Linked DNA regions of Methanococcus voltae. Each later gene encodes a partner of the first gene's protein in a complex. Links are inferred from orthologs where the notes say so. Each region holds a gene or a part of one and is shown in the gene's direction. Other genes may lie near its edges.

Region 1 (6,830 bases):
CTATAAACAGAAATTTTTAAAGATTTTATAAAATTTAAATCTATTTTTATCACTTTTGCGCCGAATAACGTTGAAAGTGTATCAATTAATGTATATCCAAGTATTACGAATATACTTGCCACACCCAATATTGAAATTAAATAAAAAATATCCATAATTTCCCGTTTTACCCCATTTTCGTATTATAAATCGTTTGATTCTTGTAATTTTTTCAATTCATTTCTTAATTTTAAATTTTCAACAAAATTAATAAAATCTCCATTTGTTTTTTCGACTAAACTTCTTGAAACGTCTTGTTTTCTTCTTAAATTGTCTATTACGTGGTAATAATCAAATTTCATAATAAAATCATATAAAATTTCCATAACGTCATTATAAAACTCTGCATCGTCCTTATTATCTTTTGAAATACAATCTAAAACTTTTCTACGAAGTTCCCCTATTACATCACATAATCCTAAAATGTAGCTTTCTTTTAACAAAGTACTGCATTCTTTCTTTAAATCTTCATAAGTTGGTATTTTTTTATGAGTTGTTATCATATGGTATACTATTGCTTCCACATACTCTTGTTGTGGGGTACCCAAGTATTTTTTAAATTCAGGAAACTCTACCGTATGACTATGTAAATTATTTAAATCGTTTGTTAATTGATTAAAGGATACTTCTTCGTCTTTCTGTATTTTTCGTATTGTAATTCCGCAATTTCTTACAATATCTCTTGAAAGTTTTAATATTTTTTCTCTTTTTAAATCTTTATTTTCAAAAAAATCAATAAGTTCATTTTGATTATTAAAATTATCGTAATTTAATAAATTTTTTTCCAAGATACCACCGTATGGTCAGTTTTTTTAAGAATAATTTGTAATAATTTATAATAATTAATAATAATACCCAATAATGTACTTAATACTATATTTATGAACAATTATATCTCATTGGGATTATATAATTGTATAATTATATAATTATGTTATACATATTTTGAGTTCAAATTTGAATGGTATTAAAATTTGGTACATAATATTATATCCCATTAAATACTTAACATCATCAAGAGGATATCAATAACAATAGTATGTTAATAATAACATATGGTTTATTACAATACTAACTTTTTGAGTAAACTTTATATATTGTGATACTCTACATTGATAGAGCAACTATATGGAAAACCTGAAAAGGCGTGAGCCATCAATAGGTTGCTTTTATTTTGCAATATTTTAAATATCTATAATATATAATATGTTAAAATATTTGAAAATAAACTTTCAAAAAACTTAAAACACTTATAAAAGCTATTAAAACTTAAATAAGTTGTTAGCTATTATTGTATATTTATTAAAGGTGTAAACACGCAATTTCATCAATATTTTAATATTTTAATGAAATGTCGTATAAATATACAATAAGTTAAAAAAGTAATTAATAACAATAACTGACGATAACCTAATAATTACACTATGGGGTTAATTATAAGGAGGTTAGAATATGGGTATGAAAAAAAATAGACCTCGTAGAGGTTCTTTAGCATTTAGCCCAAGAAAAAGAGCTAAAAGAATCGTTCCAAAAATCAGGTCATGGCCTGTTGACGAAAAAGTGAGACTCCAAGCTTACCCTGTATATAAAGCTGGTGTAACACACGCTTTATATGTTGAAAACAACCCAAAAAGTCCAAATGCTGAGCAAGAAGTAGCATCCCCTGTAACTGTTTTAGAAACTCCAAATATCACAATCGCTGGTATCAGAGTTTACAAAAAAGATACAAATGGATTAAAAGTATTGACAGAAGTTTGGGCTCCTGAATTAGACCAAGAATTAGCAAGAAAATTGACTGTTGCTAAAAAAGAATTGAAATCAGTTGATACATTAGACTCATTAATTAACGAAATTGTTGATGTAAGAGTAATTGTATACACAATTCCTAAAGAGACAGCAATAGCTAAGAAAAAACCTGAAGTAGTTGAAATTAGAGTTGGCGGCAGTAGCGTTGACGAAAGATTAAACTATGCAAAAGGTATTCTCGGTCAAAAATTGTCAATCAACGACGTATTTGAAGCTGGAGAAATCATCGATACTGTAGCTGTAACCAAAGGAAAAGGTTTCCAAGGTTCAGTTAAAAGATGGGGCATCAAAATACAATTTGGTAAACACCAAAGAAAAGGTGTAGGTAGACACACAGGTTCAATCGGTCCTTGGAGACCAAGAAGAGTTATGTGGTCAGTACCATTACCTGGTCAGATGGGTTTCCACCAAAGAACTGAATATAACAAAAGAATATTCAAAATTGGTGCAGAAGGAACAGAAGTTACACCGAAAGGTGGATTCTTAAACTACGGTGTACTTAAAAATGGATACGTTTTAGTAAAAGGTACCGTTCAAGGTCCTGCTAAAAGATTAGTTATGATAAGAGGCGCTATTAGAGCACCTGTTGATAAATTCGGATTACCTGAAATTACATACATCAGCACCGAATCAAAACAAGGAAACTAATCAAATTAACGTTTCAAATTAGATAGATTATGAATAATATATTCATTAACGCTAAGAAGAAAATTCATTAAATCAATCACCTATAAATAAAACACGAGCAGGTGTAAATTTATGAACGCAAAAATATTCAACTTAGATGGTTCTGAAAAAGGAGAAGTAGCAATACCATCCGTATTCAGTGCAGAATACAGACCTGACTTGATTAAAAGAGCTGTAATTTCATCATTGACCGCAAAATTACAACCAAAAGGTTCAAATTTATTAGCTGGTCATAGAACTTCCGCTAAATCAATCGGTAAAGGTCATGGTAGAGCAAGAGTTAGAAGAACCGCTCAAGGTGGTGGAGCATTTGTTCCTCAAGCTGTTGGCGGTAGAAGAGCACACGGACCTAAAGTAGAAAAGATTTTATTAGAAAGAATCAACAGAAAAGAAAGATTAAAAGCTTTACAAAGTGCTATTGCTGCAAGTGCAAACGTAGAAATTGTTAAAGCAAGAGGACACATCATACCTGATGTTCCGGCATTACCTTTAATCGTAAGTGAAGAATTCGAAAGTATTGTGAAAACAAAAGATGCTTTAGATGTATTCAAAGCTTTAAAATTAGATGCAGATTTAACGAGAGCTAAAGAAGGTATCTCAATTAAAGCTGGTAAAGGTAAATTAAGAGGAAGAAAATACAAAAAACCAAGAAGTGTTTTGGTTGTTGTATCAAAAGCTTGCGATGCTGTTAAAGCTTCCAAAAACATTGCAGGTGTTGATGTAATCACAGCTGATGACTTAGGTACTATGCACATAGCACCAGGTACTGCAGCAGGTAGATTAACACTCTGGACTGAAGGAGCTATCGAAGCATTAAGAGAAAAATTCGAATAATCATTCTATTTAATTTAATTAATTTATTATTCGATTATTTATCAATGGTTAAAAATTGCAAATTGCAACAAGTTGAATAAAATCTAATAAATTTAATCGAAATATGAAAATAGAAATATAATATTTTATTATAATTCTACATATGCGTATAAAATTTAAATTAGATTTGATTTGTCTTAAAGTTTGCAATTATTTGGTCAAAGTAGACTTTGAGGTGAATGGCAATGGATGCCTTTGACGTAATTAAAACACCTATTATCAGTGAAAAAACAATGAAACTGATAGAGGAAGAAAACAAGATTGTATTCTATGTGGAAAGGAAAGCCACAAAAGAAGACGTTAAAAAAGCTATGAAAGAGTTATTCGAAGTTGAAGCTAAAAGCATTAACACAGAAATAACCCCGAAAGGACTTAAAAAAGCTTACATTACATTAAAAGAAGAATATGATGCAAGTGAAGTAGCTGCAAACTTAGGTATTTACTAATTTTACTTAGCATTTTGCAAATATACGAAAAAGGAAATTCAGATAATTCGTTTATTGATAAACTATGCAATTCGCAATACGTTTGTTAAAAGATGAAAAAGTATTGAATTTCGCCCTAAGTGGTAAATCCTATCGTAAAAGATGAAAACAAGTAAAATCAGATTACTCAAACACACACTTGTAGATACAATCGATGGTGATATAAATGGGTAAAAGACTAATATCCCAAAATAGAGGTAGGGGGACTCCTAAATATACATCCCCATCTCACAAAAGAAAAGGCGCAGTTAAATACAGAGCATACGACGAATCAGAGAAAACCGGCAGTGTTGTAGGTGCTTTAATCGACGTATTACACGACCCTGGAAGAAGCGCTCCTGTTGGAAAAGTAAGATTTGAAAATGGTGAAGAAAGATTAGTTTTAATCCCTGAAGGTAAAAAAGTTGGGGATGAAATTGCTTGTGGTATCAGTGCAGAAATCAAGCCTGGTAACGTATTGCCTTTAGCTGAAATACCTGAAGGTATTCCTGTATACAACATTGAAACTATTCCTGGAGACGGTGGTAAATTAGTAAGAGCTGGTGGTTGCTACGCTCACGTTGTTTCACACGACGTAGGTAAAACAATTATCAAATTACCATCTGGATATCCAAAAGTTTTAAATCCATCATGTAGGGCTACAATTGGTGTAGTTGCTGGTGGTGGAAGAAAAGAAAAACCTCTTTTGAAAGCAGGTAAGAAATTCCACGCTTTAAGTGCTAAAGCTGTTGCTTGGCCAAGAGTTAGGGGTGTTGCAATGAACGCAGTAGACCACCCTTACGGGGGAGGTAGACACCAACACACAGGTAAACCTACAAGCGTTTCAAGACACACATCACCAGGTAGAAAAGTTGGTCACATAGCTTCAAGAAGAACTGGTGGCAAGAGATAATTGCGCTAATCAGTTAATCATTTATGCTTAAGATTAACAATTATAAAATGATTGATTATTATTACTAAGGTGAATAAACATGGCCAGACAAAAAAAGTTTAGTGGAAAAGGCGGCAAAAGAAAAAAGTCAACTAAACAAAATGTGGCTCCTAGAAGAAGAGTAGAATTCAAATACAAAGGATACACATTAGAACAGTTGCAAGAAATGCCTGTAAAGAAATTCATGGAAATAATTCCTTCAAGACAAAGAAGAACTATGAAAAGAGGAATTACTGCAAACCAAAGAAAATTGGTTATGAAAATTAAAAAGGCAAGAAAACTCGTAAATAGAGGAAAAGACCCAAGAGTTATCAGAACACACTGCAGAGACTTTGTGATTACTCCTGAAATGATTGGATTATCATTCGGTATTTACAACGGTAAAGCCTTCAAAGAAGTAAAATTAGTTGAAGAAGCTGTTGGTAGATTCTTAGGAGAATTTGCACCAACAAGAGCTGTAGTTCAACACGGTTCCCCAGGTATGGGTGCTACAAGAGGTTCAATGTTCGTACCGATTAAATAAGGTACTTACATACCCAAATCTTATTTTTTTCAATTTTTAAAACAAATTAAAACTACTTTAAAAAAATATTATAATATATTATTTAAGTTATATTACTTAATTTATATTATTTTTATATTATTTAATCGATAAATTCAGATATAAGGATTATTAGAATAATTCCCATAAAATAGTAATAAATTATATTGTATCCAATTTGAGGAATAAACAATATTGTAAAAGGTATTGTAAAAATACCCAAATAAATATATTTTTCCAAAAGATTATTTAAAACTTTTTTACCCATATAATCACTCGAACTTTAAATGAAACAACTAATATAAAACTAAAAAATAAAAATTTAAATAAAAATTTAAATAAAAAATAAAGTTAATTATTATAATTTACCTTCTAAACCTGTTATTCTCAATCCAGTTCCTTTAGCTTTGTATTTTATATTCAATTGAACTAAAAGCGGAGTTATCTGTTCGATATATCTTGAAATTTCTAATTTTCCGCAATCAATACCATTTACACCGTTGATTGTATTTGCAAGTTCCACAACTGTTTTATTTGCTTCTTTATCATCACCTGCAATCAATACATCACAATTGATAGGATTTTCTAAATCACATAAACACTTATGGCATACATTATGGAAACCACTTACCACAGTTGATTCTGGTAAATATGCTTGCACCATTTCAGCTACGGAGCCTTGTGGACAAGTGATTACTCTTGTAGGTTTATCTCCAAATGCACTTGCTAATGGAACCATTAAAGAAACTACTATTTTACCTTTTAAAGCGTCTTTCAAATCTTTTAATGTTGAAATAGTGTATTCAAACGGTAATGATAAAAGTACCACGTCAGCTTCTTTTGCAGCATCTAAATTTGTCATTGCATTTATAGATATGTTTTTTGTATCTTTTGATTGTACTGTGGATAAACGTTCCATTGCTTCTTTTGCAGCTTCGATTGCTTTTTCTTCTTTTCTTGAACCAATGATTACTTCATTAGCTTCATTCATTGCAAATCTCATTGCAAGACCTAATCCTTGGTCGCCTGTTCCGCCCAATATTGCTACTTTCATAATTTCACCGACTTAATCTTTTTGGTTAACTCATTGATACTGCATATTTAGATTATATTTACATAATACAATATTCATTATATAATTTACTGATAAATTAAATCAAATAAATTGATTAAGTATTAATTAATATCTTTCAAAATTTCTGATATAATACGCCTACTTTCAACTGCATCATCTATACTTCTACATTCCAAACTATAAATTCCGTTATAATTAATGTCGTTTAAGTTTGTAAAGACGGCTTCTAAATTAATATTACCCTCTTTTAGTTTAAGGTGAGAATCGTCAGTCCCATCATTATCGTGAATATGAGTATGAACTATACCTTTACCAATATTGTTTAATTCAGCGATGTAATCCTCAGTATTTAAGTTTGACAACTCTTTGCAAGTATTTGCATGACCAATATCG
Region 2 (5,780 bases), on another replicon or contig:
ATTGCGTGAGGAGTTCTTCCGTTTATGATATGTACACTATCTACACCTTTATTTAGTGCATTTATCGCAGCTTCTATTTTAGGAATCATTCCCCCCTGGATAATTCCTTGTTCAATCATCATTTCCAATTTTTCGACATTTACTTTTTTATGTAATGTACTTGGGTCATTTATATCTTCCATAATTCCGTCAACGTCAGTAACCATTATTAATTTTTTTGAACAGGTAGCTCCAGCAATATCTCCCGCTGCAATGTCTGCATTTAAATTTAAATCATTACCATATTCATCTACACCAATAGGGGAAATTACCGGTATATAATTCTGCTCCACCAATAAATCTACTAATTTAGTATCGATATGACTTACTTCTCCAACCATTCCCAAGTCTACTTCAATTTTTTGACTATCTTTTAAAAGGTATTGAAGTTTCTTTTTAGCCTTTATAAGATGACCTGACTTTCCAGAAAGACCCACGGATTTACCGCCGTATTTTTCTAATTTAGATACTATATCACCATTTATTTTTCCAATTAACACCATTTTTACAATATCGAGTGTTTCTTGGTCAGTAACCCTCAACCCATGTATGAATTCGGGTGTTTTTCCCATCTTTTTCATAGCATTATTTATTTCTGGACCGCCACCGTGTACTACAATAGGATTCATACCCACATATTTCAATAAAACTAAATCTTTAGCCACCCAGTTCTTTGCATCGTCATTTACCATTGCATGTCCGCCATATTTAATCAAAAACTTCTGACCATGAAATTTACATATATATGGTAGCGCTTCCATCAACACTTCTGCCTTGCTATAGTCATCCATTTTAATCCACTCACCAAAATATTTAAATATTGTCTATCTATATTGTATATGATTTAATATTATATCATATATATATTTGTATACTGGAGGTGCAATTATGGAAAACGAAAGAATATACACAATACCATTAAGAGATGTAACAAACAAAGTACCAACAACCAAAAGAGCTCCGAGAGCTATAAAGAAAATTAGAGAATACTTGCAAAAACATATGAAATCAGATAATGTAAAATTAGATAATTCAATTAACGAAAAAGTATGGGAAAGAAGTTTAAACAAAATCCCTGCTAGAGTTAGAGTAAAAGCAGTCAAACAAGACGATGTTGTTATTGCTACATTAGTTGAATAATCACGCAAACTAAATACTTAATAAATACATCTTGTTAATATATTAATTACTTAAATTATTATTAATTACATATTAATTTATTAAACATTGATATTCTTAAAATATTAGTTGGGATAATTTATGATATATAAAACATTATTTTCTGGCGTATCAAACATAGGAATTCAAGCTATTGCTACGGATAAATACGGTATTTTTCCAATAGATTTGGAAAAAGATACTATTGAAAAGTTTGAAGAAATATTAAACATACCAATACTTCAAACAAAAATAGCAAACAGTTCATTGATGGGTTCATTATGTGTAGGAAATTCCAATGGATTGATATTACCAGAAATTACATTGAAAGATGAATTTTCAAAAATTGAAAATTTCATCCAAGAGAATAATTTAGATATAAATGTTAATATTCTAAAATCAAATAATACTGCATTCGGAAATTTAATACTCGCCAATGATTATGGTGGCATTATTTCAAAAGAAATATCTAATCTTAAAAAAGATGTAGAAAAAATACTTAAAGTTAAAGTAGGCGTTGGAAATTTCTGTGAATTACCTACAGTAGGCTCTAATGGTATTGCCACAAACAAGGGATGCGTTTTAAATCCACTAACTACAGACGTGGAATTAGAATGGGTCAGAGGAATTCTAAATATAGAAGTTATTGGCAAAAGTACGGTAAACAAAGGAGCCATGCAAGTTGGTTCAGGCATAATTGCCAATAGCAACGGTGCACTCGTGGGTGTAGAAACTACAGGACCTGAAATACTAAGAATTGAAGAATATCTTGATTTAATAGATTAATATACATATATCTTAAAAATAATATTAAATTTAAATAAAAATTATAAATTATAATTATTAAAATAACCAGTATAATGATAAAATATTAAATATAGATTATATTCAAGGTGAATAAAATGGCTAAAATAATAAAAATCAACGGAGAAATCCTTGGTAAAGATGAACCAATGGTATTCTCAAAAGAATACAATGTTTTAAAAGAAGAAGATGCTTTAGAAATTATGTACTCAGAAATTGGTAGTAAACACCATGTTAAAAGAGCTTTCATCAAAATCAACAGCATTGAAGAAGTAAGTTTGGAAGATATTAAAAACCACAGCTTGAAGAAATTCATAGAAATGAACTAATTATTTATAATAATTTAATTATAAATAATCTATTTTAACTATTTTACAATTGAATACTTACGATTATTAATGTTTTATTAATATTTCAGATACTATTTTAAATCAAAATTACGAGATTATTTGTTATTTTATAGCTACTTCATATTTATTAAGAAATAATATATATTATTTCAACAATAATTGTAATTAACATATTTAATATATGATTCAAAATAGATAATCATATTTTCATAAAATTATATTTGGTGAAATAATGAGTGAAGAAAAAATAACATTTAATGCAAAAAAAGGAAAATGGTACGTATCCAAAAAATTGAAAATAGATGAAAAAACCCAAGATGTCGAAATTTCAAGAATATTAATATCTATCGAAGAAACTTTAGGTAAAAAAATAAAGGATTACTTACCATTTGATATGATACAGCTTGAAGAAATTGCAGATGAAATATATGTTTCAAAAAAAGGACGTGTGAAAGAAGAAGACATTTCACAAGCTTTAGCTAAATTAAAATCCCCTGCAACCACAAAAAAACTCGGAAAATTAACAGATTTAAAAGAAGGTAAAGATATTTTGAAAGTAGTCTTAACAAATATCATTTTGGAAAGATTGGGTATAAAAACACATATCGATGTTAAAACTATGGATAAATTTATTGAAAAAAGCAAATAACTACTACAAAAATACTATTTTTTAATATTCAAATTTTTAAAATATATTTTTAAGTTAAAGTTTTAAAACAACTATTTTAAAAAAAAATAAAAAAATTTAATCATAATCCAATCAAATAATTAAATTATTTGAATGCAGGTATGATGTGTTTACCGATTAATTTGATACTTGTGTCTTTGTTAGGTCCGATAGGTGAACCTGCAACAATTTGAGTAACTCCCATTGCTTCTAATGCTTTAATTTTTTCAATAACTTCTTCAGGTGTACCATATAAAGCGAATGCTTCCAATAATTGGTCATCTACTGCACCGAATGCTGCACCGAAATTACCTTCTTTTAAAGCTGCTCTGATTGTTTCTACTTTTTCTGCAGGTATTCCGTGTCTTTGTAAAACTACAGGAGGTGAACCTGCTGCAATGAATGCTACTACAGGGATAGCTGCTTGTTTTGCTTTTTCTGATTTTTTGTCTACTGACATACATGCATATGCTGCAACGTCTACATCAGCCATTGTTTTTCCTGCTTCTTCTGCACCTTTTTTAATTAAAGGTACTGCTGCTTCGAAATCTTTAGGGTTTGAAGCGTTGATTAAAACACCATCTGCAATTGCACCTGCTGTTTCTAACATTTTAGGTCCTTGAGCACCCAAGTAAATAGGGATTTCTTCTGATGGTTTGATAGCTAATTGAGCACCAGATTCTAATCTTTTACCAGCTAATAATTCTCTCATTTCAGCGATTGCTTTTTTAACAGTTCCTACAGGTTTTGTCCATTCAATACCTAAAGCATCGAATGTAGCTTTATCACCAGGGCCAATACCGAATGTAGCTCTTCCACCAGATAATTCATCTAATGTTGCCATTGCAGATGCTGCAATTGCTGGGCTTCTTACATATGGGTTTGTAACACCAGGGCCGATTTTAATTTTATTTGTTGCTGATGCGATTGCACCTAAGGTCATGTAAACATTTCTGTTGTTGTAGTGGTCTGTAATCCAACAGAATTCAAAACCGTTGTCTTCAGCTAATTTCACGTAGTAGTTTAATTTAGTTACTGGTTCGTTTGGAACAAATTCAATACCGAATTTCATTCTGACACCTTCCTATTCGTAGTTTTAATATAACAATTATTATTATTACCATTTGGCAATATAATCCAGTTTCTATTTATTGTGAATAGAAAATTATATATAGTATCTAATTTCCAGAAAAAAAGCCCATTATATATCAAAGAGACTAATAACTATATTAAAATTAATAATATATATTATTTTATTTAAAATATTTCATAATGTCCCATTTTAAGTTTAAATTCGTTTTTTATTAAAAATCGTATTATAGTCGTTTAGATTTTAATTAATTTAATTTTAATTAAAGTATTCTTTAAATAAAGTTATTTTTAAAAACCATTTTAAATTTTAGAAATAAATAGCCGATAATGGAAAATTATATATAGTAATAAAAGTCTTAAAGAGGGATAAGGTACAGTTTGTAATCACATAAATACCTGCCAAATACAACTAAAATAAATATACTGAATATCAACAATCCTATTTGTAGTTAATAGATAAAAATTTAAAAATTTAAAAAATTTTCAAATACTTGGTGAGCCCATGGATTATGAAATCTTTAAAGAAAGAGATATATCTAAAAAAGAAGCCGTTGAGTTATTAAAAAACCCGGAAAACTTTTATGATACGTTAAAATTAGCAGATGATTTAAGAAAAAATATTTGTGGCGATGTAGTAACTTATGTAAACAATGCAAATATCTACTACACAAATATGTGTGAAGGCAATTGTAAATTTTGTGCATTCCCTCATGAAAAAGGAGTTATCGATAAATATTATATGACACCTTCTGAAATAGCAGAAAAAGCCCTTTGGGCAAAAAATAATGGTGCTACAGAAGTAACACTTATGGGTGGCGTAATAAGAGAAATAGATACATATATGCAAGCGGAAATAATTAAAAAAATTATTGAAAAAACAGGATATATTGACACGCACGCTTATTCGCCATATGAGATACTTATTGGTGCAGAAAGTGCAGGTCTTGATATTAAAGAAGCCGTTGCTGTATTAAAAGAAGCAGGATTGCATACAGTACCAGGAGCGGCTGCTGAAATATTGGATGATGAAGTAAGACAAGTAATATGCCCAAATAAGATATGCGTTAAAGATTGGGTAAAGGTAATCAAAGAATTACATAAACAAGGAATAAAAACTTCATCTACAATAATGTATGGACACGTTGAAAAACCAGAACATATTGTAAATCATTTGTTCTTAATAAAAGAAATACAAGAAGAAACAAAAGGCTTTACAGAAATGATACTAATGTCATATTTACATAAAAATACCCCCTTATATGCATCAGGTATTGTTTCAGGAGGCGCTTCAGGAGATTATGATTTGTTAGTTACTGCATTATCGAGGATAATTTTAAAAGATACAATACCTAATATTCAAGCTCCTTGGGTAAAATTAGGTATTAAATTAACACAGCTTAGCTTACATTGTGGTGCAAATGATGTTGGCGGTACACTCATGGGTGATGAAGTAAGTGAAGCTGCAGGTGCTGATGAAGTTTCAATGACTAAAGAAGAATTAAGAAATGCAATATTAGCAGTTCATAAAGTTCCAAAAGAAAGAAGTACATTATATGATATTTTAGATTAAATACTTTCAAATTTAATTTTTTTGTATAAATATTATTTTAAATTTAGTTTAAAAAATTTACCAACATTATTTAAGTTCATATATCGATTATTTTAAAAAA
Region 3 (6,673 bases), on another replicon or contig:
CTTACTTAAAAGTGGTAACGTAGTTGCAATTATTGACATGATGGAAGTTCCTTCAGTTCAACTTCAAGAAATTAGAGACAACATCAGAGACTTAATGACTTTGAGAATGTCAAGAAATACATTGATGAAAAGAGCGATTGAAGAAGTCGCTGAGGAAACAAATAATCCTTCATTTACAAAATTAGTAGATTGTTTGGAAAAAGGTGCTGCAATCATTGCAACCGAAATGAACCCATTCAAACTTTACAAGACTCTTAACGAGAGCAAAAGCCCTGCACCAATTAAAGCTGGCGCTACTGCACCTTGTGATATTGAAATTAAAGCTGGTTCAACAGGTATGCCACCTGGACCATTTTTAAGTGAATTGAAAGCTGTAGGTTTACCTGCTGCAATCGAGAAAGGTAAAATTGGAATCAAAGAAGATACAATTGTTGCTAAAGAAGGAGATGTAGTATCCGCTAAATTAGCTGTGGTATTATCAAAATTAGATATTAAACCTATGGAAGTAGGTTTAAACGTATTGGGCGTTTATGAAGATGGAATCATTTACGACTCCAGTGTGTTAAAAATTGATGAGGATGAATTCCTCGCTAAATTACAAAATGCTTACACAGGTGCATTTAACTTATCAGTTAATGCAGCAATTCCTACTGCAGAAACAATTGAAACAATCGTTCAAAAAGCATTCTCCAATGCTAAGGCTGTATCAGTTGAAAGTGCATTCTTAACATCAGAAACCTCAGACGCTATTATAGGAAAAGCTAACGCTCAAATGTTAGCAGTTGCTAAATTAGCTGGTGATGATGCTTTAGATGAGGAATTACAATCAATGGTAAGTGGTTCAGAAGCAGTATCTGAAGCTCCAGCAGCTGAAGAAGCTCCTGCGGAAGAAGAGAAAAAAGAAGAAGCTCCTGCATCAGTAGGTATGGGTTTATTATTCTAAATCCTTAGCTTTTATTTAACTTACTTAATTTAATTAAGTAAATAAATTAATGTATTAAAATTGTACTAAGCATATAATTTAATATAATTAATTATAGAATTTAATAAAGGAAACAATAACGATTTAAAAAATCTAAGTATGTATTGAAAAATTATATATACTTTAATAGATTATCTGAAAACTAATAATTATAAAAACACAAAAAGAAGTAAATTATTAGTATTTGAGGTGTACTTTATGGAATACATATACGCAGCTTTATTATTAAACTCAGCAGATAAAGAAATTACAGAAGATGCAGTTAAAGCAGTTTTAACCGCAGCTGGTATCGAAGCAGACGATGCAAGAGTTAAAGCATTAGTTGCTGCTTTAGAAGGAGTAGACATTGCAGAAGCTATCGCAAAAGCAGCAGCAGCTCCAGTAGCAGTTGCAGCAGCAGCTCCAGCAGCTGAAGCTCCAGCAGAAGAGAAAAAAGAAGAGAAAAAAGAAGACACCGGTGCTGCAGCAGCAGCTGGTTTAGGTGCTTTATTCGGATAATTAAATTATATCCGAATATTTTTATTTCTTTTAACAATATATATTATTAAAATTTAATTAGAAATTATTTAATCAACGCTTTTTTACAAGTTATATTTTGACAAATTAATTAGAAATGATACTAATCATAAGAATTATTTTTTATAACCCATATAATTGATATATCTAAATATATTTAGGTATTATTATCCTTATCAATATTGGTACTATTATTTTTATCATTAATTTTTAAATTGTTAGAATTTTGAAACATTTAATTATAACATTTTTATAAAAGTATATAAATACATTTATATACTATATAAATAAAACTTATATTATACGTAATATAGGTGAGAGATATGGAGCCTGAAATAAAGATTGTTAACGTGGTAGTTTCTACACAAATAGGAACAGATATAGACTTAGAATATGCTGCAGATGTTTTAGACAACGCAGAATATGAACCAGAGCAGTTTCCTGGTTTAGTGTGTAGATTAAGCGACCCTAAAGTTGCATTGTTGATATTTAGAAGTGGTAAATTAAACTGTACTGGTGCTAAAAGTAAATCAGACGCTGAAATAGCAATTAAAAAGATAATTGCAGAACTTAAAGAAGCTGGTATGGAAATAATTGATAATCCTGAAGTTAGCATTCAAAATATGGTTGCCACAACCGAATTAGGTATGGAACCTAACTTAGACGATATTTCCACATTGGAATGTACAGAATATGAACCAGAGCAGTTCCCTGGTTTAGTTTACATATTAAGCGACCCTAAAGTTGTAGTGTTAATATTTGGTAGCGGTAAGGTTGTAATAACCGGTTTAAAGAAAATTGATGATGCTTACACAGCATTTAATAAAATATTAACAACGTTAAAAGAACTTGAAGAAGAATTTTATTAACTTATTTAACATAATTTTTTATTAATTTTTTATTTTATTGTTATGTATTGTTATAATCCATTGAGATATACTCTTTTAGTCATATATAATTTTTACAAAAATATACATAGTTCTTGATATTTTAATTTGGCAAATTAATATTAAAATATGTATATATAGTATAATTACGTATTTTTATGTAAATTAGAATATATGTCATTTTATTGGAATTACCATTAAATTAAACATTATCAAACATTATACATAGAGCGTGTGAAATTATGATTGCAATTATTGATTACAATGCCGGAAACTTAAGAAGTATCGAAAAAGCGTTTTCAATTTACGAAAAAGACGTTAAACTTACAAATAACCCCGAAGTAATTTTATCAGCGGATAAACTTGTTTTACCGGGCGTTGGAAACTTTGGAGACTCCGTAAAAAATATAGAAGCCGTAAAATTTGATGAAAAAGTCTGCGATAAATTAAACACGGATTGTACAAATTTAAAAGAATTAATTGTCCAAAATATTGGTAAAGTACCATTTTTAGGTGTTTGCGTGGGTATGCAATTACTTTTTGAAAAAAGTGAGGAAAGTAAAGGCGAAGGTTTAGGTGTATTCAACGGAGAAGTTGTTAAATTTGTAAATGCTCCTAAAATACCACATATGGGTTGGAATAACGTTAAACAGGTTTTGGATATACCATTATTTGAAGGGATAAAAGATAATGATTACTTCTATTTTGTCCACTCCTATTATGTAAAAACTTTTGATGAAAAAATAATCGCAGGAACTTGCGATTATGGTACAGAATTTACCTGTGCCGTTAATAAAGACGATATTTATGCTACACAGTTCCACCCTGAAAAAAGTGGTAAATCTGGTTTAAAAATGATTGAAAACTTTGTGGAATTAATTTAAGGATTAAAAAAGGATTAAAAATAAATAATTAAAATAAATAATTAAAATAACTAAATTTAATTAATTTAATTAAATATTATTTTTTATATTATATTTTATTACAGCATATTTAAAAATTATAATAAGTAATCCTTAGCTACATCAACGCCACAACCTGCGTCATATCCAAGTTTTTTAAGACCTGCTTCTATTAATGCTAAAGTACCTAATATATGGTGCTCTTTTACGCTACCCATATGCCCTACTCTGAAGATTTTACCTTTTAAGTGAGCTTGACCTCCTGCAACTAAAACATCGTAATCGTTGTTTAAAGTTCCTCTGAAATCTTTATCACTTATTCCTTCAGGGTATAAAGCAGATGTAACTGTTACTGACCTTGCTCTTTCTTTTGCGAACAATTCAATACCCATTGCTTCTAAACCTGCTCTTGTAGCTTCTGCAAATTTATCGTGTCTTTTGAATCTGGTTTCTAAACCTTCATCGAGTACGATTTCTAATGCCTTGTTCATTGCATAGGTCATTGATACAGATGGAGTGTAAGGTGTTTCTTTACTACTTTCCCATTTTTTCTGGTAAGCTTTAATGTCTAAATAGAATGATTTAGTTTCCGTTTTGTTTATAACTTCCCAAGCTTTATCATTTACTGAAATAGCCGCCATTCCTGGGGGTGCAGCGATACATTTTTGGGAACCAGTCACACAAATGTCAATGTTAAATTTATCAACGTCCACATAGTCGCCACCTAATGATGAAACTGTATCTACGATGTAAATTGCATCGTGGTCTTTTACAACTTTACCGATTTCTTCAATAGGGTTCTTTACACCGGTTGATGTCTCGTTGTGAACGATTGTAACTACTTTTGTATCAGGGTTTTCTTCGAGTGTTTCTTTAACTTTCTCAACGTCTGCCATATCGCCCCATTCATTGTCGAGCAACATTGTGTTTGCTTTGTAGGTATTTGCAATTTTGTAAAACCTGTCTCCAAAGTTTCCATTTACTATATTTAGTACTTTATCCCCTTTGTCCACGGTGTTTGAAATTGCCATATCCATTGCTGCAGTTCCTGAACCTGTTATTAAGTGTGCATCGTATTTTGTTTGGAAAACTTTTTTCATTTTGTCCACTGTGTCTTCCAAAAGTGCACCATAATCTGCGGTTCTGTGCCCAATGATGGGTAAAGCCATTGTGTTTAAAACTTCATTTGGAACCATTGTAGGTCCAGGTATCATTAATAACTTTTCGGTATTCAATTTCATCAAATCCCTCGAGGATATTGTTGTTTTATTGTTGTTTTATGATTTTATGTTAATATCATATGTTAAGATATATTTATTATATGTATTTTTACATTGTTTAATAGTATAAATAGTTAATTTATTTATTAATTTATTTAATACTATATTAAGGATTCTTTTAATTAAATATGTATGTGGCAATAAAATTATGATATATTCATATCGATATCCTTTTTAATTAATATTATATAATGATAAGTATCGTAAATCAAATTATCGAATAAATTATAAAATAAAATAGGGGAATACTGTATGAGTAGTAAAAAAATTGAAAATAATAAAAATGAAAATAATAAAAATAATTTTAAAAGTCCATTTGAAAATAAAATTTGCGAAATATGTGGAAAACCTGCAAAAACCTATCGATTTGGAACCATCCTATGCGAAAGTGAAGAATGTCTTAGTAAAGCTATGAATCAACGTGGCGGTCCTGCCGGACATAAGTTAAGAGTCGCTTCTATTGGAACACTTAATCCCGTTAAAATTAGTGCAGCTCAGGAAGCTTTAGAGCGTGCGGTAGGTAGTGTTTTAATAAATTCAATAGATGCAGATAGTAAAGTATCTGACCAACCCATTGGATTTGATGAAACATTTCAAGGTGCATACAATAGGGCAAAAGAAGCTTATGATAAAGCTTCTTCGATGTATGGTATTGGTTTAGAAGCAGGTATTGTAAAAATTGGAGAGAAACGGTTAGACATTCATATTTGTGTGATATACGATAGCTTCAGGCATACGGTTGGAACGTCTTCAGGCTTTCAAATACCTTTGGAAATACTTTCAGGAATTGAGCAAGGCGTTGAATGTGGTGAAATCGCTGGAAAATTATATGGAAATCCTGAAATAGGCAAAAATGTGGGGTTAATAGGGCAATTAACTGATGAAAATATTGTTAGAAAAGATTTATGCAAGCAAGCAATTACTATGGCGTTAATTCCCCGATTAGCTCAAAATATGACTACTAAATTCTAAAATATAGGTATATAATTATAATTATAATTATAACTTATAATCTATTTTTAAATATTGAAATTAAAATTATTATTTTATTTTATTCTTATTTTATTTTTACTTCGTTATTTTAAATATTGCTTAGATTAAATAAACTATTTTGGATATTTAACTTAATTAAATAAGGTGATAACTTTAAATTATAACAGTTTATAAAATAAATCATCAAATAAAATAGAAAAGCATAAAAACATAGGTTGGATAAATAGTTAAAAGTATTTAAAGAACATTGCAAGTACATAAATTAATAATACCTAAATTAAAAATAAAACATTATATAGCATCGTAAATAATAGATTATTATTTAACAATTTTATATTTAAGCAAAATAGTATCACTTATAGTTATTATAATTATTTTGCATAATGCAATTATTCAAATCTTCAAATTTTATTAAATTATAGTTAAATGGCGCATTTAATATAATATCACATTAGTTCAAAAAAAAATTGAAATTTGAAATAATGGCAATAAATAGGAAGATATAGTAAAATACATTACTCTATAATAAAAATAAACTAAAATCATATGAATAAGCTTAAATATCGATAATAATCTAATTTAATATATAATGTGTTATTTTTGTTTTCACATTGGGAGAGGATATTGTGAAAGTAAATACTTTAAAATGTGGCTACTGTGGGGCATGCGTTGGCATATGTCCGAGGAATGCAATTGAACTTATCGAGAATAAAATTGAAATAGATACAGAAAAATGTAAAGGCTGTAAACTTTGTAAAGAAATATGTCCAGTAAATGCTTTGGAGGAATAATAATGAGGGCACTAATTAACAGTTATGACGTTGTAGTTATCGGCGCAGGACCGGCAGGGAGTATGGCTTCATATAACGCTTCAAAGATGGGGGCAAAAACTTTATTGGTTGAAAAATCACAAGAAATTGGGGAACCAGTTAGATGTGCGGAAGCAGTTCCCAAAATAGATGAAATATATGGAATACCAGCAGACCCAAGTTTTGTACGTACTAAATTAGATGGTGGATATATCGTAGCACCAAACGGAAAAACAATCGCAGTAAAAGGCGGAAAAACCGACGGATATGTCGTTGAAAGAAAAATATTCGATAAATATCTTGC
Region 4 (5,010 bases), on another replicon or contig:
AATAAAGATTTAATAATAGATGCATTAAAATATTCCAAAATAAAGCACGAATACATTAAAGAAGATAATGAGTTGCTTGCAAAAATAACTGCGCAAGAGTTAGATGATTTACTTAAAGATTTACAAGAAATCTATGTCGATTTGTCATATTACCCAATAGGTTCTAAACCGGTTAAAAATGCCATAGTAATTGGTGTTTATATATCAGGCTTGGAAATGGATGAAATATTAGAATTAGGTCTCGAAGAAGGATGTTTTAGGGAAGAAGATGATAGAATAGTGCTTAATATGGATATTACTAAGGTAAAAAATATACTATGCAATTCAAAGAAGTCAATTTAAATATATAAATATAAGAATATACCTATGGTAATGTATGATAAATTATAATAAATTATATAAATAAAATATAGACTATATAATTACTAATATCTAAAAATTATTAAATTTAAAAAGTTAAAAGTTTAGAATTAATTAAAACTTGACTGTATCGGTGAAAATATGATTAAAATTACAAAACAAGCGGAAAACTATTTGGAATTTGAATTAACAAACGAAGACCACTCATTACCAAATATACTAAAAGATATTTTATTGTCAAAAGAAAACGTTATAATGGCTTCTTACAATGTTGAACACCCTGTTTTAGACCCTGAAAGCGGTAAATATATTTCAAATCCTCTTTTAGTTTTAGAAACTGTAGAGGGAACCAATGCAGTTGAAATTTTAAAAGAAAGTTTAAGCGATTTAATAGCTTTATGTGATGAAGGACTAAATGACTTATAATTAAAAATAATATAATATATAATACTAAAAATACAATTTACAAATATCTATTTTTTATTAATCAAATATTATTATTATTATTATTATTACTTTTTTATTTTTAAAATAATTATTCAAAAATTTATTTATTTTAAAAAATAACATATTAAATCAACTATTTTATAAATATACGGGTAATTTTTTGTTAAAATTACTAAATAACGTTTAAAATCGTACAAACCAATGTACTCATATATAAAATAGCACCTTCGTATCCTAAATAACTACCTATTTATAAAATATTTTATTATCTAATTATGTATAAATTGGAGGCATATTATGAAAAATAATAATATATTAAAAATTTTTCTTTGTGTTATGGTATCCCTCGTTGTAATGTGTAGCGGTTGCGTCTCTTCTTCGTCATCAGATAGTGCTGATGATGTAGTAGTGGAAAAAACCAGCACAAACGATAATACCGAACCTAAAGAAAACGAAGAAACTAAAGATGATGAAAAACCTAAAACTGAGGAACCCGTAGAAGAAGGGCTACCTGACGAATACGTCGCAGTATTTTATGAAGCATACTCCACTAAAAGCTTTGATGGAAGTTATGGTAAAGAAGAAGCTGCAGATGGTAAAAAATACTTAATTGTTGATATTACAGTATATAACAATGGATATGATGAAATTAGCGTAAATCCATTGTACTTTGATGCAATTGTTGATGGCGTAGAATATGACTACAGTATTGATAGTTATAGCTTAGAAAATGATTTAGACAGTGTAAATTTAAGAAACGGTGGTAAAACCAGCGGTTCATTAGCATTTGAAATTCCAGAAGATAGTAGTTCAACATATAGCATTGAATATAACCCAATTACGTGGGATAAATTGAATATAATATACAATCCTGAAGATGTAGATATTGAAGAAGCTCAAAAAGCTGCTGCTTCAAGTTCAAATACCGGTGCTGAAAAGTCAACACCTACTACTTCAAATGATGATACAGATTCAGACTCTGTAAACATCATAACTGCAGCTACAGTGACTGAATCATTTAACTACAATATTGGAAGTTATGAATACACAAGAGAAGCCCCATCTGGTAAAACATACCTTATCACATATATTTCCATTGAAAATAATGGATATGATGAGATATCAACAAGCCCATTGTACTTTGATGCAATTGTTGATGGCGTAGGATATTCATATGCTTCAGATACATACAGCTTAGAAAACCATTTGGAAAGTGTAGATTTAAGAAACGGCGGTAAAACCAGCGGTTTATTAATATACGAAATTCCAAAAGGTTCCGACAGCTACGAACTCGAATACGACCCAATTTCGTGGGATAAATTGAATATTAAATACGAATATATCTCATGGGATGAAATTGAATAAGGCATTATTTAAATTAAATACTCCATATTTATTTTTTTCAATTTTTAATACATTTATAAGATTAAATATTTTAAATAAATATTTTTATTTTTTAGATTTAAACGTTAAAATAAATAGTAATATATTTATTGAATAAAGTAGTATAATTTAGGATATAAATAAATTAGATATATCTTTATAAATATTATAATAATAAAAAATATTAAATAACGCCACATACCTAAAAATTTAACTTATATTATTATGTGGTAGATTATATTGTTTTACGGTGAAATAATGGCAGAAATAAAGTATTGTCAACATTGTGGTTTCAAATTAGAAAACGACGAAGATGTGTGTCCTCAATGCAATAAATTTTGTTCTGACACACTCCAGGACTTAAAAAATTCATATAATGTTCCTTCAATAACTATTAACAATGAAAATAATAATGATACGAATGTTACAAGTGCGTCTGATTCCCAGAGTGAGAGTGAGAGCGATAGTGAATCAGAAGCCAAAAATACAAATATTAGTTCAAATATTAATAAAAATACTAATATGGGCTATCCTGCAGGTTTTAACAGATATATTAAAAGTCCAGCGCTTGCTGCAATATTATCCTTTTTTATACCGGGTTTAGGTCAAATATACAATGGTGAAATAATAAAAGGAATTATTATTATAGTATTATTCGTTATATCATTCTTTGCCATAGCCATATTAATTGGGTTTATTATGTTACCAATTGTTTGGTTATATGCAGTCTGTGAAGCTTATAACACCGCAAATAAAATTAATAGAGGTTATATTGTCCCATAACTCAAATAATTCCCTAAAAATACATAATAATACATTAAATTTTTATTTTTTAGATAACATATTTTTAATAATCTTAACATTTTTAATAATATCATTATTTTTTAAATTTTTAAAATATATATTTAAGGTAGTAATATTTATATAATAGTTAATCAATATTATGTTTGCTCCATGTTAAGACTGAAAAGTCATATGACAATTACAGGAGGCTACACAATGGATAGTGTAAACATATTAAACGCAGTGAAGGAGGCTCGAAATTCAGCAAAGCCGCGAAACTTCACACAGTCTGTTGACCTTATCATAAACCTCAAAGAGCTTGATTTGTCAAGACCTGAAAACAGGATGAAACAACAAATCGTACTCCCAAGTGGTTTAGGAAAAGAAATCAACATCGCTGTGATTGCTAAGGGAGATTTAGCAGCTCAAGCTGAAAGCATGGGCCTCACTGTAATTAGACAGGAAGAATTAGAAGAATTAGGAAAAAATAAAAAACAAGCTAAGAAATTAGCTAACGCAAACCAGTTCTTTATTGCACAAGCAGATATGATGCCTATTGTAGGTAAATCCTTGGGTGCCGTTTTAGGTCCAAGAGGTAAAATGCCTCAACCTGTTCCTGCTAATGCAAATCTTAAACCATTAGTTGAAAGATTTGGTAAAACTATTAGCATCAACACAAGAGATAAAGCATTTTTCCAGGTTTACGTAGGTAAAGAATCAATGAGTGATGAAGAACTTGCAGCAAACATCGAAACAGTATTAAATACTGTTGCTAGGAAGTATGAAAAAGGACTTTACCACGTTAAAAGTGCATTTACAAAACTTACCATGGGTGCTTCAGCACCGATAGAAAAGTAGAGGGGTTGAGATTATGAGCGAAGTAAAATCAGAACATAAGATTGCCTCTTGGAAAGTAGATGAAGTTAACGCATTGAAAGACTTACTTAAAAGTGGTAACGTAGTTGCAATTATTGACATGATGGAAGTTCCTTCAGTTCAACTTCAAGAAATTAGAGACAACATCAGAGACTTAATGACTTTGAGAATGTCAAGAAATACATTGATGAAAAGAGCGATTGAAGAAGTCGCTGAGGAAACAAATAATCCTTCATTTACAAAATTAGTAGATTGTTTGGAAAAAGGTGCTGCAATCATTGCAACCGAAATGAACCCATTCAAACTTTACAAGACTCTTAACGAGAGCAAAAGCCCTGCACCAATTAAAGCTGGCGCTACTGCACCTTGTGATATTGAAATTAAAGCTGGTTCAACAGGTATGCCACCTGGACCATTTTTAAGTGAATTGAAAGCTGTAGGTTTACCTGCTGCAATCGAGAAAGGTAAAATTGGAATCAAAGAAGATACAATTGTTGCTAAAGAAGGAGATGTAGTATCCGCTAAATTAGCTGTGGTATTATCAAAATTAGATATTAAACCTATGGAAGTAGGTTTAAACGTATTGGGCGTTTATGAAGATGGAATCATTTACGACTCCAGTGTGTTAAAAATTGATGAGGATGAATTCCTCGCTAAATTACAAAATGCTTACACAGGTGCATTTAACTTATCAGTTAATGCAGCAATTCCTACTGCAGAAACAATTGAAACAATCGTTCAAAAAGCATTCTCCAATGCTAAGGCTGTATCAGTTGAAAGTGCATTCTTAACATCAGAAACCTCAGACGCTATTATAGGAAAAGCTAACGCTCAAATGTTAGCAGTTGCTAAATTAGCTGGTGATGATGCTTTAGATGAGGAATTACAATCAATGGTAAGTGGTTCAGAAGCAGTATCTGAAGCTCCAGCAGCTGAAGAAGCTCCTGCGGAAGAAGAGAAAAAAGAAGAAGCTCCTGCATCAGTAGGTATGGGTTTATTATTCTAAATCCTTAGCTTTTATTTAACTTACTTAATTTAATTAAGTAAATAAATTAATGTATTAAAATTGTACTAAGCATATAATTTAATATAATTAATTATAGAATTTAATAAAGGAAACAATAACGATTTAAAAAATCTAAGTATGTATTGAAAAATTAT
Region 5 (6,696 bases), 220 kb from region 1 along the record:
TTTATGGACATTACCCGAAGTGCAGCTTCTGAAGTTTTAGAAATTAAAAAAGGAGATTATATTTTAGACGTAGGTTGTGGTTCTCGTTCACCATTATACTTTAGCTCCAAAATAGCGCCAAATGGTCAATATACAGGAGTGGACATATCTAAAAAGCTAATAACAATGGCAGAAAATAGATTGGAAAGAAATGGTATCGAATGTGCAAAATTGAAAACCTTAGATTTTGGCGAAACCATACCTAAAACTAAGTATGATAGCGTAATATGTACTCATACTCTTAGTTATGCGAAGTCTCCGAGATTATTCTTAAGAAAAATGATGGATTCATTGAAAAAGAATGGAAAATTAATAATTATTGAAGAATTTTTCAAAGATTCTGCTAATGTAAACGTAGAATTATTTGAATTCTATCAAAGTTTAAATAAATATTTCATAGGATATCTTTCAAGGTCTGAAGTAATAGACACACTTGAATTATTGGGCTATGGATTTAAATATAAATTCTTAGGAAATTGTGGACTATTAATTGAAAAAATTAATTAAATTATTTTTTATTTTTATTATTCTTATTTAGTGTATTTGTTTTGATATCTCGTTTATAACATTTGATATTTCATCTAAAATTTCTATATTAATATAGTTTAAATCTAATTTTTTTATTTCTAAAACTACTCCGTCTTTTAATATTCGATTTTGATTTGGACATTTTGTAATTATAGATTTACCATTTGACAATTTAATATGTTCATTTATTTGTTTTGAAAATTTATTCGGATTTTTAGATGATATAAATAAAGAAATACCCTCTTCATTTAAAAATTCTGAATCTTTTATCTTTTCTTTTAAATAATTACCATATTCAACGTATTTTTCATATGTTTTTTTTGCATTTAACGCCTCATACATTATCGAACCATAAATATTTGGAATTTTGTAGGTTTTCTGCACTTTTTTAATATTATCTTTTATTTTCTTTGAATTATCTGAACTATTTATTAAATTCATAAATTCATCTGAAAGGCCTAAAAAACCACCATATTCGCAATTTATAATCTTAGGGGAGCCTGTAGAACATACTATTATATCCCCATATCCACAATCGCCACCTACTTTTCCAGAAATATCTTCAAATAATAAAATATTGTAATTATTGCACATATTACGTATTTCTTTTATATTTTGACTTTGCAAATACCCTGCAGAAGAAGTAATAAACAAAACATTTAAAATATTTTTTGGAGTCGATTCATTGCTCTTTTCATAGTTCAAATTTTCGAAAAATGTTTTTAAATATTTGGGATTTATTACGCCGTCTTCGGTTTTTAAAATATTTATGTCAAAATCTAAAAGTTCTGCATAAGTTTCAAATCCTTTCCAAGCCCCCATATCAGGTATTATTGCATTTACACAAGTTTCCACACCCAAATCATTAGCATAGAATTTTAGAATATTGCAAGCCATATATATTGAAGCGTCTCCCGAAGGCAAATAATGGATATTATAATTATTTTTAAGAATTGAATTAATTATTAACGAAGTTTCTTGTTCACTTCCTTCTTTCGCTAATAATGCCTCATTACAGGGTTTTCTATAGGGTAATACTATCATTATCATCTCCCCCTCCAATTTAAAAATTTAATAAATGTTAAATCATTTTAAAAATTATTATACTATTCATTAATAAATACAATATTATCCATTATGGTATTAAATTATTTATTTAGTATATTCCATATTTAGATTAATTATATATATTAGTTTTTTTAATATGTATTATTAGTTTAATATAACTATACTATCAAATTGATTGATACATAAAATATTATAAATTAATACATATTTAAGATTATATCAAAATTGTTAAAATTATTAAGATTATTAAGATTATTAAGCTTATTAAGAGTATATTAGCAATAAAATGAAAATATACCAACATAAAATAATATAATAAGTTATTTCAGTAATTAAAAGTAAAAAGAATAATGTAGTGATATTATGGACCCAAAAATAAGTTATTTTCAAACTTTTTTATATGCTGCAAAAACTAAAAGCTTTTCGAAAGCTGCTAAAAGATTGGGTGTAACCCAAGGTACTGTTAGCAATCACATCTCCGTACTTGAGAAGTTTTTTGATGCACAATTATTCTTAAGAACTCCCGAAGGCGTTGATTTAACCGTTGAAGGTACTATCTTATTAGAAAATGCGGAAAAAGTATTGGAATATATTAACAATTCAAAGCAACAAATGAAAATGTTGCATGAAAATCCTGAAGGTATTATTAGAATTGCTGCGAGTACGACACCTGGTGAGTACTTAATACCAAGTATTATTAAAGAATATAAAAAAGAATACAAAGATGTCAACTTTGAAATTCAAATTACCGATTCAGAAAAATGTTTCAAATTGCTTGAAGAAAGAAATGTGGATATTGTTGCAGTCGGTAATCTATACGACAAAAATTATGATAATATTGTAATCGGCAAAGATAGGTTAGTTTTAGTAGTTCCAAATGACCATTCATTAGCTAAAAAACCAATTGCAAAATTATCTGACGTATTAAAGGAAGACTATGTCGATAGAGAAGTTGGTTCTGGAACTCGTGAGATACTAATAGATGCTTTAAATAAAAAGGGATACTCAATGATGGATTTACACACCGTTATGAGTTTAGGAAGTACTTCTTCAATAATTACCGCTGTTTCAGAAGGTTATGGAGTAAGTATCATCTCAGAAATCCCTGCAAAAAAATCAGCAGATGCTGGATTTTTGAAAATAGTTCCAATAGAAGACTTGGACCTTACAAGATACTTATACTTGGTTAGAGGCAAAAGACCTAAAAATCCAAGTGCAATAAAATCTTTCTGGGATTTTGTAAAAGGAGACTAATTTAATAACTATAATTTAAATTTATGCTATTTATTTTATTTTTTTGAATAATTTAAAAATTTTCATTTTCATTAGGATATTTATTATATATTAAAATTATATCTATAACTCATATTATTATTTAAAAAAAAAATTAATATAAAATCAAAAACAAATCATTATCTACATATAGTTATTTACATATAGTTATTAAAATATAATAAAAAATGTTTAAATTTGATTATATAATTATATAATTTATAGCCATATGGATTATAATTACATTAAGTATCTATTGTATTGTTAATATATTGTTAATAAATTTACAATCGAATTTTTAAATACTAAACAAAACGTATTATTTAAAAAAATAGTGGTGAGCAAATGTTTAAAGCAGTTTGTGATGCAAAAGACTTCAAAAAGATAATTAATGCTACAAGTAATTTAGTAGATGAAATATGTTTCGAAGTAGACGAAGAAGGAATTAGGGCAAGTGCTATGGACCCTTCGCACGTGGCTTTAGTTAGCTTAAACATTCCTAAAACTGTGTTTTCAGAATATATGAGTGGAATACATGATTTAGGTATTGATTTGGAAGCCCTAAAAAAGATAATGGCAAGGTCTAAAAGCAATGATAAAATAATTATAGAGTTTGATGAAGAAAAAAATAAGTTGCTTACTACATTTAAAAATAACGTTACAAGAAACTTCTCAATGGCCTTATACGACATATCATCAAATAATTTAAAAGTTCCAGATATAGAATATCCTAATAAAGTATCTATAAAAGCAGGTGCATTTGTAGAAGCTTTAAAGGACTCAGAATTAGTTAACGACCACATTATTTTAAGTGTTAATTCAAGTGATAATCAGTTTGTTATATCTTCAAAAGGAGACTTAAACTACAGTGAAACCATATTTTCACTTTCAAAATCAGAAACCGAAGTTGTAAATACTGAAGAGTCTGAAAACAATGGAAATGAAGAAGTAATAAACAATGTTATGGTTGATTACAAAGTATTGGAAAACTCAAAAAGTACATTTAATCTTGCATATTTAAAAGATATTACAAAATCTACAGCTTCAGATGATGTTTTAGACATATACCTTGGCGAAGATATGCCAGTTAAAGTAGAATACAATATTGGTGGCGCAAAATTAGTATTTTTACTTGCTCCAAGAATTGAATCTTAATTAATCGATTAAATTAAATCAAAAAAATCAAAATATACAATTTTTTAATTTTTTTATGTTAACAGTGTTTAAAGAATAATATAAAATAAAAATAAGTGAAAATATGTACAATAAAGCTAAAAATGCTTTTTTTGATGAAATAGCCTCTCCAAAATTGCTTAAAATATCAGATACGATGTATTCAGATGTTAAAAAGTATGTTGAGAGCATTTCTAAAAAAGACAATGTCAATGAATTTGATATAAAAAAAATCAATCGTTTAAAATATTACTCATCTTCATTATTAAAAATAAGATTATACAAAATTATTATTTTAAATGAAAATCCCGAATTATTGATTGAAGATGAAAAGGAAATTTATAAGATTATCAATAATCTTATAGATAATACTTTATTTAGTGATAACCCAAATTTTTTGAACAATTTTGAAACTATAATCGATAATTCAGTGCAAAAATTTGATATTATTGGTACAAAAAGTACAAAAACTGAACAAGAAAAAAGTATACCTCAGTCTAATCCTATATCAAATGGCTCTACAGAATTATCCGATGATTTAAAAGAAAATTTTGGAAAATCAAGTGAAAATTTTGGAAAAAATGAACTTAAAAATGATTATTCTTTAAATTTAAACCCTGATTTTCAAGATAATGTTAATAAAAATATGAATGATGAAATACCAAAAGTTATAAATACTGAAAGAGATATTCATATTGTAAGAGTCAATCATAAATTTCCATATTTTACTGATGGAAATTGTGTTTATGGTTTAAATAAAAATGATATAATTTCTTTAGATGGGAGATTTTCAAAAATTTTAGAGAAACACAATATAGTGGAACAGGTGAATATTTATGAAAATGAAAAAGAAAATTAAAAGATATTGCCCATACTGTAAAAAACATACCGTTCATACAGTTGAAAGAGCTAAAAAGAGAAAAGCAAGTGAATTGAGAAGAGGTCAGAGGTTATTCAGAAGAGTAACTGCAGGTTACGGGGGTTACCCAAGACCATTACCTGGTGGAGCAAAACCAATTAAAAAATTGGATTTAAGATACAAATGTGCAGAATGTGGAAAAATGCACACAAGAAGCAACGGTGGATTCAGAGCAAGAATGTTTGAATTAGTTGAATAAGTAAAATTCAACATATTTTTACATTTAATTTTTTAAATTTTATATATTATGAAATAAAGGTGAGAAACATGGAATTGATACCAAGACCAAAAAGCAGATTTTTAAAAGTACAATGTACAGACTGCAACAACCAACAAGTTTTATTTGGATGTCCTTCAACAGTTGTTAAATGTACTGCATGCGGTAAAACAATTGCAGAACCTAAAGCTTCAAAAGGTTCAATAAAAGCTAAAATACTCGAAGTATTACAATAAATTATACAATTGTATAATATTGTAATCATAAGACTCTTCTTTTTTATCATTAAAATTTGACATTGTTTTATATTATTTTATCAATTGTGTAAAATTATTGTATAACTTTATATATTATACATTAATATTATATAATATAGTATAACTTTAATTTTGTAATTTATAACCTTGCTAAATTTATATTATTATTTTTATTATTTCGAAAAATATATAATATGAAATGTAGATTAGGAAAATAAAACTTATTAACCTAAATTAAAAAGAATGTTAAAATAAACTAAAATAAACTAAAATAAAAGTAAAAATAAAAACGTAATTAAAAAAGTAAAAAAGAATATTTCATCTAATTAAGGCTAATTAACTTTTTTACTATAAAATTTAAGGTGTAATATCATGAAATCTAATTTTCCCGAAGAAGGCGATATCGTAATAGGAAATGTAAGTGATGTTAAGTCATTTGGTGCATTTGTTGAGTTATTAGAATACCCTAAAAAAGAAGGTATGGTCCACATTTCTGAAGTTTCATCAGGTTGGATTAAAAACATAAGAGACCACATCAAAAAAGGTCAGAGAGTTGTTGCAAAAGTTGTAAGGGTAAACCCTAACAAAAATCAGATTGATTTATCATTAAAAAGAGTTACCGACCAACAAAAAAGGGCAAAAGTTCAAGAATGGAAAAGATTCCAAAGAGCTGAAAAATTATTACAATTTGCATCCGAAAAAATGGGTAAATCAATGGATGAAGCTTGGAAAGAAGTTGGGCATACAATTGTAGAAGAATTTGGAGAATTATATGTCGCTTTTGAATCCTTAGTTATAGAAGGAGAAGAAGCTTTTGAAGATTTAGACGTACCTGCTAAATGGACCAAAGAATTAGAGAAAATTGCAAAAGAAAACATCGAACTTTCAAATGTTAAAGTAGATGGCATTTTAACACTTTCGACCACTGAACCAGACGGAATAAAAGTAATTAAAAAAGTAATTAAAAAAGCAATCAAAGCTAACCCGTACGAAGATGTTCAAGTTGAAGTATCATATGTTGGAGCTCCAAAATATAGGATTGAAGTAATTGCACCAGATTACAAAAGCGGTGAAGAAGTCTTAAGAAGTGTGGCTAATGAAGCTATAACTGACATTGGCACATATTTAAACGGAACAGGCGACTTCGTAAGACTTGAAGAATAATAATAAAAATAATAATAAAAAATAAAAATAATAATAAAAAATAAAAATAATAATAAAAA

The links.
Region 2: rpl4p (region 1) and rpl18a share a complex: the UniProt entries of both Methanocaldococcus jannaschii proteins name them as parts of the 50S ribosomal subunit. The link is inferred for Methanococcus voltae from one-to-one orthologs.
Region 3: rpl4p (region 1) and rpl12p share a complex: the UniProt entries of both Methanocaldococcus jannaschii proteins name them as parts of the 50S ribosomal subunit. The link is inferred for Methanococcus voltae from one-to-one orthologs.
Region 4: rpl4p (region 1) and J3E06_RS03475 share a complex: the UniProt entries of both Methanocaldococcus jannaschii proteins name them as parts of the 50S ribosomal subunit. The link is inferred for Methanococcus voltae from one-to-one orthologs.
Region 5: rpl4p (region 1) and J3E06_RS02305 share a complex: the UniProt entries of both Methanocaldococcus jannaschii proteins name them as parts of the 50S ribosomal subunit. The link is inferred for Methanococcus voltae from one-to-one orthologs.

What each region holds. Positions count from the first base shown.
Region 1 is NZ_JANUCR010000001.1:267,802-274,631, forward strand. The notes cover bases 1,499-4,485. They hold rpl4p (50S ribosomal protein L4), read left to right. Parts: upstream 1,499-2,604; coding sequence 2,605-3,366; downstream 3,367-4,485. Other genes in these bases: J3E06_RS01215 (50S ribosomal protein L3), read left to right, coding at 1,499-2,493; J3E06_RS01225 (50S ribosomal protein L23), read left to right, coding at 3,591-3,851; J3E06_RS01230 (50S ribosomal protein L2), read left to right, coding at 4,057-4,485. Outside these bases: J3E06_RS01205 (hypothetical protein), read right to left, coding at 1-155; J3E06_RS01210 (haloacid dehalogenase), read right to left, coding at 183-827; more of J3E06_RS01215, read left to right, coding at 1,492-1,498; more of J3E06_RS01230, read left to right, coding at 4,486-4,782; J3E06_RS01235 (30S ribosomal protein S19), read left to right, coding at 4,862-5,344; J3E06_RS01240 (hypothetical protein), read right to left, coding at 5,466-5,630; npdG (NADPH-dependent F420 reductase), read right to left, coding at 5,721-6,416; J3E06_RS01250 (sugar phosphate isomerase/epimerase family protein), read right to left, coding at 6,539-6,830. UniProt on the Methanocaldococcus jannaschii protein: One of the primary rRNA binding proteins, this protein initially binds near the 5'-end of the 23S rRNA. It is important during the early stages of 50S assembly.
Region 2 is NZ_JANUCR010000009.1:32,002-37,781, reverse strand. What follows is about bases 719-3,714. They hold rpl18a (50S ribosomal protein L18Ae), read left to right. Parts: upstream 719-2,099; coding sequence 2,100-2,330; downstream 2,331-3,714. Other genes in these bases: mer (5,10-methylenetetrahydromethanopterin reductase), read right to left, coding at 3,125-3,714; J3E06_RS08085 (DUF2666 domain-containing protein), read left to right, coding at 2,584-3,000; J3E06_RS08095 (translation initiation factor IF-6), read left to right, coding at 1,300-1,983; J3E06_RS08100 (50S ribosomal protein L31e), read left to right, coding at 928-1,179; argB (acetylglutamate kinase), read right to left, coding at 719-830. Outside these bases: more of argB, read right to left, coding at 1-718; more of mer, read right to left, coding at 3,715-4,090; 5-amino-6-(D-ribitylamino)uracil--L-tyrosine 4-hydroxyphenyl transferase CofH, read left to right, coding at 4,613-5,680.
Region 3 is NZ_JANUCR010000002.1:185,585-192,257, reverse strand. The notes cover bases 1-2,830. They hold rpl12p (50S ribosomal protein P1), read left to right. Parts: upstream 1-1,180; coding sequence 1,181-1,480; downstream 1,481-2,830. Other genes in these bases: hisH (imidazole glycerol phosphate synthase subunit HisH), read left to right, coding at 2,628-2,830; J3E06_RS03460 (TATA-box-binding protein), read left to right, coding at 1,822-2,367; J3E06_RS03470 (50S ribosomal protein L10), read left to right, coding at 1-943. Also shown: more of hisH, read left to right, coding at 2,831-3,269; J3E06_RS03450 (pyridoxal-phosphate-dependent aminotransferase family protein), read right to left, coding at 3,386-4,528; yjjX (inosine/xanthosine triphosphatase), read left to right, coding at 4,820-5,539; J3E06_RS03440 (4Fe-4S binding protein), read left to right, coding at 6,187-6,351; J3E06_RS03435 (geranylgeranyl reductase family protein), read left to right, coding at 6,354-6,673. UniProt on the Methanocaldococcus jannaschii protein: Forms part of the ribosomal stalk, playing a central role in the interaction of the ribosome with GTP-bound translation factors.
Region 4 is NZ_JANUCR010000002.1:191,160-196,169, reverse strand. The notes cover bases 2,171-5,010. They hold J3E06_RS03475 (50S ribosomal protein L1), read left to right. Parts: upstream 2,171-3,189; coding sequence 3,190-3,831; downstream 3,832-5,010. Other genes in these bases: J3E06_RS03470 (50S ribosomal protein L10), read left to right, coding at 3,845-4,855; J3E06_RS03480 (DUF5683 domain-containing protein), read left to right, coding at 2,449-2,973; J3E06_RS03485 (DUF4352 domain-containing protein), read left to right, coding at 2,171-2,172. Outside these bases: J3E06_RS03495 (DUF2067 domain-containing protein), read left to right, coding at 1-342; J3E06_RS03490 (DNA-directed RNA polymerase subunit L), read left to right, coding at 502-786; more of J3E06_RS03485, read left to right, coding at 1,105-2,170. UniProt on the Methanocaldococcus jannaschii protein: Probably involved in E site tRNA release. Binds directly to 23S rRNA. Protein L1 is also a translational repressor protein, it controls the translation of its operon by binding to its mRNA.
Region 5 is NZ_JANUCR010000001.1:484,994-491,689, forward strand. The notes cover bases 3,705-6,557. They hold J3E06_RS02305 (50S ribosomal protein L44e), read left to right. Parts: upstream 3,705-4,916; coding sequence 4,917-5,198; downstream 5,199-6,557. Other genes in these bases: J3E06_RS02295 (DNA polymerase sliding clamp), read left to right, coding at 3,705-4,062; J3E06_RS02300 (hypothetical protein), read left to right, coding at 4,166-4,939; J3E06_RS02310 (30S ribosomal protein S27e), read left to right, coding at 5,267-5,452; J3E06_RS02315 (translation initiation factor IF-2 subunit alpha), read left to right, coding at 5,846-6,557. Outside these bases: J3E06_RS02280 (class I SAM-dependent methyltransferase), read left to right, coding at 1-546; J3E06_RS02285 (hypothetical protein), read right to left, coding at 574-1,617; J3E06_RS02290 (selenium metabolism-associated LysR family transcriptional regulator), read left to right, coding at 1,999-2,889; more of J3E06_RS02295, read left to right, coding at 3,253-3,704; more of J3E06_RS02315, read left to right, coding at 6,558-6,637. UniProt on the Methanocaldococcus jannaschii protein: Binds to the 23S rRNA.